DNA from 3 places in the Bacillus aerius genome. Region 3 is predicted to be linked to each of the others. Evidence: riboswitches for the same ligand, from Rfam matches in the RefSeq annotation. Region 3 holds a riboswitch; each other region holds the start of a gene.
The links. A riboswitch is a leader RNA that binds a small molecule or an ion and turns the genes downstream of it on or off. The one in region 3 is predicted to bind S-adenosylmethionine.
Positions count from the first base shown of each region.

Region 1: another riboswitch for S-adenosylmethionine. It lies ahead of M2353_RS07755 (DUF2292 domain-containing protein); the one in region 3 lies ahead of M2353_RS05970 (methionine biosynthesis PLP-dependent protein).
Region 2: another riboswitch for S-adenosylmethionine. It lies ahead of M2353_RS18310 (sugar ABC transporter substrate-binding protein); the one in region 3 lies ahead of M2353_RS05970 (methionine biosynthesis PLP-dependent protein).

Region 1 covers NZ_JARYHO010000001.1:1,505,206-1,508,324, forward strand. The annotation lists gene pyrF (orotidine-5'-phosphate decarboxylase) at 1-328, shown strand, start outside; gene pyrE (orotate phosphoribosyltransferase) at 336-974, shown strand; SAM riboswitch class I at 1,133-1,235, shown strand; gene M2353_RS07755 (DUF2292 domain-containing protein) at 1,352-1,456, shown strand; gene M2353_RS07760 (phosphoadenylyl-sulfate reductase) at 1,502-2,203, shown strand; gene M2353_RS07765 (sulfate permease) at 2,217-3,119, shown strand, end outside.
Region 2 covers NZ_JARYHO010000001.1:3,521,083-3,524,201, reverse strand. The annotation lists gene M2353_RS18315 (right-handed parallel beta-helix repeat-containing protein) at 44-1,471, shown strand; SAM riboswitch class I at 1,589-1,698, shown strand; gene M2353_RS18310 (sugar ABC transporter substrate-binding protein) at 1,872-2,990, shown strand; gene M2353_RS18305 (sugar ABC transporter ATP-binding protein) at 3,063-3,119, shown strand, end outside.
Region 3 covers NZ_JARYHO010000001.1:1,170,113-1,173,231, reverse strand. The annotation lists gene metC (cystathionine beta-lyase) at 1-188, opposite strand, end outside; gene M2353_RS05970 (methionine biosynthesis PLP-dependent protein) at 185-1,303, opposite strand; SAM riboswitch class I at 1,383-1,504, opposite strand; gene M2353_RS05965 (esterase family protein) at 1,725-2,465, shown strand; gene M2353_RS05960 (YjcG family protein) at 2,518-3,033, shown strand; partial or broken gene M2353_RS05955 (GNAT family N-acetyltransferase) at 3,040-3,119, shown strand, end outside.

The sequences.
Region 1 (3,119 bases), 340 kb from region 3:
AGATATGATGAAAAAAGAATTACTAATTGACCGCCCATTGCAAGAGGCGGTGCTTCATTATGGACAATTGGCATATGAAAGTGGACTTGATGGTGTGGTGTGCTCTGTTCATGAATCAAAACAGCTTCATGAACAAATCTCTCCTTCCTTTCTCACTGTGACGCCAGGAATTCGCTTACCAAATGATCAAACGGATGACCAAAAGCGTGTGGCGACACCTGCCTTTGCCAAAGAACAGGGTGTTTCACAGATTGTTGTGGGAAGATCGATCACAAAAGCCACAAACCCAGTGGAAGCTTATCAACAAATTTTGAAAGAGTGGGAGTGACTGCCGGATGAAAACGAAAATCGCGAAGCATTTATTACAAATCAAAGCTGTCTCTTTAAAACCAGACGAACCATTTACATGGGCGAGCGGTATCAAATCACCGATTTACTGTGACAATCGCCTCACCTTGTCTTATCCTGAGGTCAGAGGGGACATTGCGGAAGGTTTAAAAGACTTGATTCTCACTCATTTTGAAGGAGCGGAAGTTGTCGCAGGTACAGCTACAGCTGGCATTCCTCATGCGGCATTAGCAGCTGATCGTCTGAATGTACCGATGTGTTATGTAAGAAGTAAACCAAAAGCACACGGAAAAGGAAATCAAATTGAAGGAGCCGTATCACCTGGACAAAAGGTGGTTGTCGTAGAAGACCTCATCTCAACTGGAGGCAGCGTTCTTGAAGTTGTGGCTGCTCTAGAAGACGAAGGCTGTGACGTACTCGGAGTTGTTGCGATCTTCACTTATGGACTGCCAAAAGCAGCTGCGGCTTTTCAAGAGAAAAACATTCCCTATGTCACGCTGACAGACTATGACACACTGACAGAAGTGGCACTTGAGCTAAAAGCAATCGAGCCTTCTGCTATGAATAAACTAAAACGCTGGAGACAGGATCCTTCGTCTGAATCTTGGATGGAAGAAACGGTCTAAAAAGCTTGTCTTGTTTTAAAAAAGCTGTGCTGCGCTGCACAGTTTTTTATTTGGTTAAAAATAGTAAAATAGACTCAAATTTAAATAAAAACTAATCCTATCAATAAAGTCGGGTTGACTTTTGTTTGAATTGTGTTAATATTTAATACAAATTAAAACTCTTATCCAGAGAGGTGGAGGGACTGGCCCGATGAAGCCCGGCAACCTGCGATTTGCAAGGTGCTACTTCCTGCAAAATGATTCTATTTTGAAAGATAAGGAAATCGTGAGCTTCCTCATCTTTCTTTCGGACTGAAAGAAAGTTTTTTTATTTTAACGGTGAGGAGGAAGAGGAGATGGAACTGAAACAAAACCAGGATGAGGACTTAGTGAAGCATATGCAAGAGCTGATTGGGGATATGAAATTCGGTTCAATTACGTTGGTCGTTCAGGACGGTCAAGTGATTCAAGTGGAAAAAAATGAAAAAATCAGATTAAAGTAGTGCGGAGAATAGCAATAGAAGCAGTACTCCGGAAGGGGAGAAACAATGTTAACTTATGAAAATTGGCAAGAGCCGTCCATTACATTTCAAGAGGACGATTTGTATAAAGGGGCCCTATCTGTGCTGAAATGGGCGTACGGCCACTATGGTGATCAGCTCGTTTATGCATGCAGTTTTGGCATTGAGGGCATTGTCCTGATCGATCTTATTGCGAAAGTAAAAAAAGATGCAAGAATTGTCTTTTTAGATACAGGTCTGCATTTCAAGGAAACATACGACACCATTGATGCAGTTAAGGAAAGATATCCTGGGTTAGACATCGTGCTGAAAACACCTGAGCTGACGGTGGAAGAGCAGAATGAGCAGCATGGTGATAAATTATGGGAAACGAATCCTCAAAGCTGCTGCCATATGAGAAAGGTCATTCCATTGCAAGAGGCACTATCTGGCTATCCGGCATGGCTGTCTGGTTTAAGAAGAGAGCAGTCGCCTAAACGAGCAGGTACGAACTTCTTAAATAAGGATGAAAAATTCCAATCAGTCAAAGTATGTCCGCTCATCCACTGGACGTGGAAGGACATATGGAGATATGCGTCTAGAGAGGATCTTACTTATAATCCGCTGCATGACCAAGGATATCCAAGCATCGGGTGTGCACCTTGTACACAGCCGGCATTTACTGCTGATGATTTGCGTTCTGGAAGATGGTCAGGGACAGCAAAGACTGAGTGCGGATTACATGAGTAAGGGAGCATAATGTATGGAAATCGCCGCAATTTTATTTAGCTTATTCTTTGCTTTAAATATTGGCGCAAGCGGAGCAGCCGCTTCGATGGGCATCGCATATGGTTCAGGTGCGATCAAAAAGCCAATATACGCGCTCAGCGTTTGTGCAGTTGGAATATTAGCAGGTTCAGTGATTGGCGGCGGCGAGGTCGTCAAAACGATCAGCTCCGGGATTATGCCTGAATCTGTCATCACACTTGAAATTGTGTGTATCATCATTGGCTCGGCCGCATTATCACTTTTCATAGCGAATCTCTTGGCCATTCCTTTATCCACAAGTGAGGTCACAGTAGGAGCTGTGGTCGGTGTGGCAGCCGCATATAAAGTGCTGTATGTGAAATCGATCTTAGTCATTGTCTCTTTTTGGGTGATTATTCCGATTGTTGCCTTTGTTTTTACCTTTGCTGTTGTCAAAATCATCAGATTGTTCCCTAAACGGACATTATCCAAAAAAGGAACATTGATCTTATCTGTTGTTTTGATTATCAGTGGGTTTTTAGAAGCGTTTTCAGCCGGCATGAACAATGTCGCCAATGCGGTCGGCCCGCTTGTCGCGTCAGGTGTTTTATCAGTCGGGCAAGGAACCCTTTACGGCGGAATCTTTGTGGCCATTGGGGCGCTGCTTCTAGGAAGAAGGGTACTAGAAACAAATGGAAAGAAAATTACACGCTATCAAACGGGTGAAGGCATTCTATTATCGAGCACCGGTGCAGGACTTGTCATCGTCAGCTCTATATTCGGACTCCCTGTTCCCCTTACTCAAATTACCTCCTCGTCCATTATTGGGCTTGGTATGGCAAAGGGTGGACCGAACATTTTTCATAAACATGTTGTGAAAAAAATGCTGAAGGTATGGGTTGTGTCACCTTTCTTATCA
Region 2 (3,119 bases), 2.4 Mb from region 3:
AACCGATAAAGGTAGAAGAGAGTGGAAGGGAGCAAACAACGAGATGAAACGAATGATATCAGGCGCCTTATTGATTTTATTGATGACCGCCATTAGTTTTGGCTGTCAAGCGATGACGGAGGAGGCTGGTGCGAAGCAAGGTACTGCCTATTACGTCGCAGCAAATGGGAACGACAAACATCCAGGGACAAAGCAAAAGCCTTTCCGTACGCTGAAAAAAGCGGCAAGTATCGCGAAAGCTGGGACAACAGTTTATATGAGAGGCGGTACATACAAAGAGAGATTGATTGTCCGCCATTCTGGAACAAAGAAAGCACCAGTTGTTTTTCAAGCGTATGGAAAAGAGAAGCCTGTCATTAGCGGAGCATCTCTTAAAGGAAATCAAGCAGACGGTGGTCTTGTGAAGATTGATCAAAAAAGCTATATCACCCTGAAAGGTTTGACAGTCGGTCATATTAAAACGAATCAAGAAGATGTGACACCCATTGGTATATTCATCACAGGAAGCGGCAAAGGCGTCAAACTGCTTAACAACCGTGTGTACGACATTCAGACGACACATCAAAATGGGAATGCTCATGGCATTGCGGTCTATGGAACGAAAGCACCTGCAGCCATTGAAGACATCGAAATCAAAGGAAACACTGTGGAAAAGTTAAAGTTGGGTTTTAGTGAAGCCCTTGTGCTAAACGGAAACGTGAAAAATTTCCGCGTGACACATAATACAGTCCGGCATACGGACAATATCGGGATTGATTTAATTGGTTTTGAGAATGTCGCACCTTCTAAAAAGTATGATCAAGTGCGAAATGGTGTCGTATCTAGAAACAAAGTTTATGAGATTACGAGTGTTGGGAATCCAGCGTACGGCAAGGACATCTCCGCAGGAGGAATCTATGTGGATGGCGGGAAAGACATCGTGATTGATCATAACATCAGCCATCATAATGACCTTGGGATTGAGGTCACAAGTGAACATAAAGGGAAGATGGCCGAACGCATTCGCATTGAGCACAATCAAGTATATTTAAATCGTTATACAGGCATCTCCATTGGCGGCTATGACAAGAAGCGGGGCGGAACCACAAACACGACCATCTCCCATAACATTTTGTACAAAAATGACACAGCCGGCTTAGAAGGCGGTCAATTGCTCATGCAATATCAATCGGTGAACAATCGAATCACGAATAATATCATGACAGCCAGTGCTTCGCATTACTTAGTCGTGAATCTCTACGAAGTGAACAAGAAGAATACATTCCAAAAGAATGTCTACGATGACCGCAAAGGTGCAAAAGCCTCACAATGGGTATGGCGCGGGAAATGGCTGGAAGGCTACAAAACGTATCGCTCGAAAAGCGGTCAAGATAAAGGATCAGCACACCTTAATCCCCAATTTGTGAATGAGAAAAAATATGATTTCCGTCTTAAGGCATCATCACCTGCTAAGAAAATCATCGGCAGTTAAACAAGGTATTCGGTGCAAGTGATCATTTTAGAAATTTTCAAAAAAGTCATTGACATTGATGAGACATCACATTAAAGTAAAGAAGACATTTCAACTAAAACAAATTTCATAACGGATCTCTTATCAAGAGAGGCAGAGGGACTGGCCCTATGACGCCCAGCAACCGTTTCTATTTAAGAAATTGGTGCTAATTCCTGCAAAGCTGTTACAGCTTTGACAGATAAGAGAGGAAGACTTCCCGATACATGTTTCATGCAACGGTGATCAAGCCTCTCTTTATCAAGAGAGGCTTTTTTTGATCTCTTTTTTTAGAATCAAAAGACTGGGTTCACAGGCATATTTCCACTTCTTTACCTAGTTTTCCGATGTGAAAAATAAAACAACTTGAGGAGGAACAGCAATGAAACGTAAATATTGGACATCATCTCTTGTATTATTGACGGTCCTGACCGTGCTATTATCTGGTTGCGGTACGGGATCAAGCGCAGGCTCAAAGGCTAATGCAAACGAAAAGGTCTCCTTTGACAATGTCCCGAAGCGATTTGCAAAAGGACAGGGAGCAAAAATTAAAGTCATCCGTAAAATTGGCGGGGACGATCATACTGCTCAGTTTTTAGCAGGAACGAAGGCAGAAGGTGAAGCGCTAGGCTTTACAGTAGATGTCTACACGGCAAATGGTGATACGGCGAAGTTTCATGATGCCATTTCTCAAGCACTAGAAGAAAACTATGATGGCTTTATCATCTCTCATGGGGATGATGAGGCGACAGTCGCTGATGTGAAGAAGATCACAGCGAAGGGCATTCCAGTTGTGGCGTTTGATTCAAATCCGAAGCTGAAGGACATCAAAGGGGTCACAGTGACGTCTCAAGATGACGAGCAATTAGCAGAAAAATCATTAGATGCACTCGTGGCTGATTTTAAAGGGAAAGCAAATATTGCGTATCTTTGGGTAGACGGATTCCCTCCAATGGTGAGACGAAACAAGGTGTACCAAGAAACGCTCAAACAGCATACAGGAATCAAGGAACTTGACCGATTTGGCGTTGCGGCCTCTGATACATCAGTTCAAACACAAAATGCGGTTGCGGCTATGCTAAATAAATATCCAAAGGGTAAACTGGATGCGATTTTTGCCACGTGGGATGCATTTGCGATTGGTGCCGCAAGAGCTTTAAAAGAAGCAGGAAGAACCGAAGTGAAAATATACGGTATTGATGTGTCTAATGCCGATCTGCAAGAAATGACTGCGAAAGACAGTCCTTGGAAGTACACTGCCGCTGTCGATCCGAAGCTCATTGGCGCAATCGACGTAAGGATTCTTGCGAAGAAACTAGCTGGCGAGAAAACGCCATCTTCCTATGACCTTGAGGCCTCTCTCATTTCACAAAAGCAGCTTCAGGATGCAGGAAAGGCCATCAATATGGTCAATCTTGCAGATGAAGTAAAAGGATTCGGATCATCGACTGCTTTTGAAGAAGACTGGATGAAGACCTTGAGGAAGCATTATGCAAAATAAACTACGTGCACTCTCTTTTCATAGAGGGTGTTTCGTTTTTCAATTGACGATCAGGAGAGAAGGAGGACACCTATGACAACGCCGCTTGTTCATATGAAAAACATTTCGATTGAATTCCCAGGAGTCAAA
Region 3 (3,119 bases):
GTATCCTCCAATGCCTGACGTGTAGGGGTGCCTGATCTGGAGTAGTCATATTGACCAAAGTCATCGAAGCTACTTTGGTGAAACGTCGATGCATGTTGAATCGGTACACTGACTGCACCTGTTGAGCGGTCTGTTTTAAACGCATTATGAACGAGTTGTGTTTCGAGTGTCCAATCATGTGTGGTCATTTCGTGTGTACCTCCTCTTTCACATTTGATAGTGCCTGTTTCAGGTCTGCTTTTAGATCCTCCACATGCTCAATCCCGACTGAGAAACGGAGCAATTTGTTACAAACACCGTTTGCGATGCGAATCTCTTCTGGGATGTCCATATGGGTTTGCGTTGCAGGATACGTAATGAAGCTTTCGACTCCGCCAAGGCTTTCAGCAAAACAAATCGTTTTCAGCTGCTTCAAAAATGGATTGACCCAGTCCTCTTTGGCTACTCGGAATGACAGCATGCCTCCCTTTCCTGGGTAAAGGACATCTTGAATTTCAGGCTGCTGCTTTAGAAAATCAGCTAATTCCTTCGCATTTGCTTCGTGCTGACGCATTCTCAGCGCCAATGTTTTCATTCCTCTCATTAAAAGCCATGAGTCAAATGGAGATAAAACCGCCCCAATGGCGTTTTGATGCTGGAACATGTCTTCCGATAGCTTCTCTCCTTTTGTGACGACAAGTCCGGCAAGAACATCGTTATGTCCGCCTAAATATTTGGTGGCACTATGAATGACAATGTCCGCTCCAAGTGTAATCGGTTTTTGCAAGACGGGCGTATAAAAGGTGTTATCCACAATGACCAATGCACCGTGTTCTTTTGCGATTTTCGCAACCTTTTGAATATCCGCTTCCTGCATGAGTGGGTTTGTTGGCGTTTCAATAAAGACGGCTTTTGTATTTGGCGTCATTTTAGAGCGTAAACAGTCTTCATCTGAAAAATCATCATAAACAAAGCGCAGTCCGTACTTTTTCCATTCGTTTTCAAATAGACGGTATGTACCGCCATATAAATCTGATGAAACAATGAGTTCATCCCCGCTCTCAAACAGCGCCATGATCGTTTGGATGGCAGCCATTCCCGAACTGAAGGCAAAACCGGCCGTTCCTTCTTCGAGTGAAGCAATCGCATCTTCTACAAGCTGCCTTGTTGGGTTTTTCGTCCGAATATAATCAAATCCTGTTGATTCCCCAATGCCTCTATGTCTGTAAGCTGTTGAAAGATAAACGGGAGGACTGACAGTACCAGTCACCTCTTCGCTATGGTTTCCAATTTGCGCTAACTTCGTTTCCACATGTTCTGTCATTTGACACCATCCTAAGTAAAAATCTAATTTCAAAACAGAAAAACCCCTTCTTCATAAGAAGAAGGGGTTTAATCGCTTCCTCTTATCTTCCAAGCAAAAAAGCTGCTTGCTGGATTTAGCACCTTGGTACATCACATGAAGTGATGCATACCGGTTGCTGAGGTTTCAAAGGGCCAGTCCCTCCACCTCTCACGATAAGAATGTGTTGTCTGTCTGTTCTAATTCTTAATACTGTAACGCATTAAACCTCATTTTTCAAGGGGAAATGTAACGATTAATTAAAATTTTCTGTATTTTGTAGCAGATTGGATGTCAGCCAATTTGATTGCATGTTAGCATATAGGAACAACGCTGTTTTTCGTGTTACAATGAATGGAAACGTTTCACTTATGATGAATTTGGTTAGCTGGAGGAATGGATTATGGTGAAGAAAACAGGCATCATTCAAGAAGAAACCTTACAGTCAAAAGAACTTGGGGCAGATATGACCATTTTGATTTATTTGCCAGTCAATTACTCCCCCCTTTATACATATCATGTCATCATTGCACAAGATGGTCATGATTATTTCCGTCTAGGTAAAATAGGCAGACAAGCGGAAGAATTAATGCAAAACAAAGAAATGGAACGCTCGATTATCATTGGTGTCCCATATGAAAATGTTACTGAAAGACGAAATACGTATCATCCAGACGGACCAAAGTTCGAGGCGTATAAACGCTTTTTGGCAAATGAACTAGTTCCGTATATTGATGAACACTATCCAACGTATCAAGTTGGATCAGGTCGTACATTTATTGGTGATTCATTAGGTGCTACGATCTCACTTATGACAGCCATTGATTATCCTTCGTTATTTGGCGGACTGATTTTGCAGTCTCCTTACGTGGATGAGTCGGTTCTGCAAGCAGTCAAACAGTCATCATCCCTTGCTCATTATGCCATTATCCATCAAATCGGGTTAGAAGAAACAGCTGTGAAAACGACAGATGGGCAAGTGCTAGACTTTATTCAGCCGAACGAAGAATTAAAGGTCCTTTTGGAGAAGTCCGGTGCGGATTATTTATTTGAGACATTCGAAGGCGATCATAAATGGACGTTTTGGCAGCCGCTCATTTCACCTTCGTTAAAAAGAATGCTCCCATATTCGTTAATCAACTGAATTTTGTTATAATAAAAAATAATAAATACTTTCTTAATCAGGAGGGAACATGATGAAATACGGAGTTGTTTTATTTCCATCAAAAAAATTGCAAGACATTGCGAACTCTTATCGGAAACGTTATGATCCGAACTATGCACTCATACCACCTCATTTAACATTAAGAACACCTTTTGAATTAACGGATCTAGAAGCAGCTGAGGTCGTCTCCACCTTGCGAGAGTACGCAAAAAATGCTTCTCCTATTACGTTACGTATTAAAAAATTCAGTTCATTCGCTCCTGTAAACAACGTGATTTATATGAAAGTAGAACCGAACGAAGAATTAATGACTCTCAATGAGAAGTTGTACACTGATCCGCTTGCTGGTACACCTGAATATGCATTTGTTCCGCATGTGACAGTGGCTCAAAAGTTATCAGACGATGAGCATTCAGACGTTCTAGGCACATTGAAGCTGAGAAAAATTGACCACGAGGAAACGGTTGACCGCTTCCACCTTTTATATCAATTAGAGAACGGTTCTTGGACCGTTTATGAAACATTTATCTTAGGAGAAGAGGGTTAAAGACATTTGAATACAGTCATCGTAAAAGAACAAACACAACGAGAAGATGCTTATTATGTTCGAAAAGAAGTTTTCGTAAAAGAACA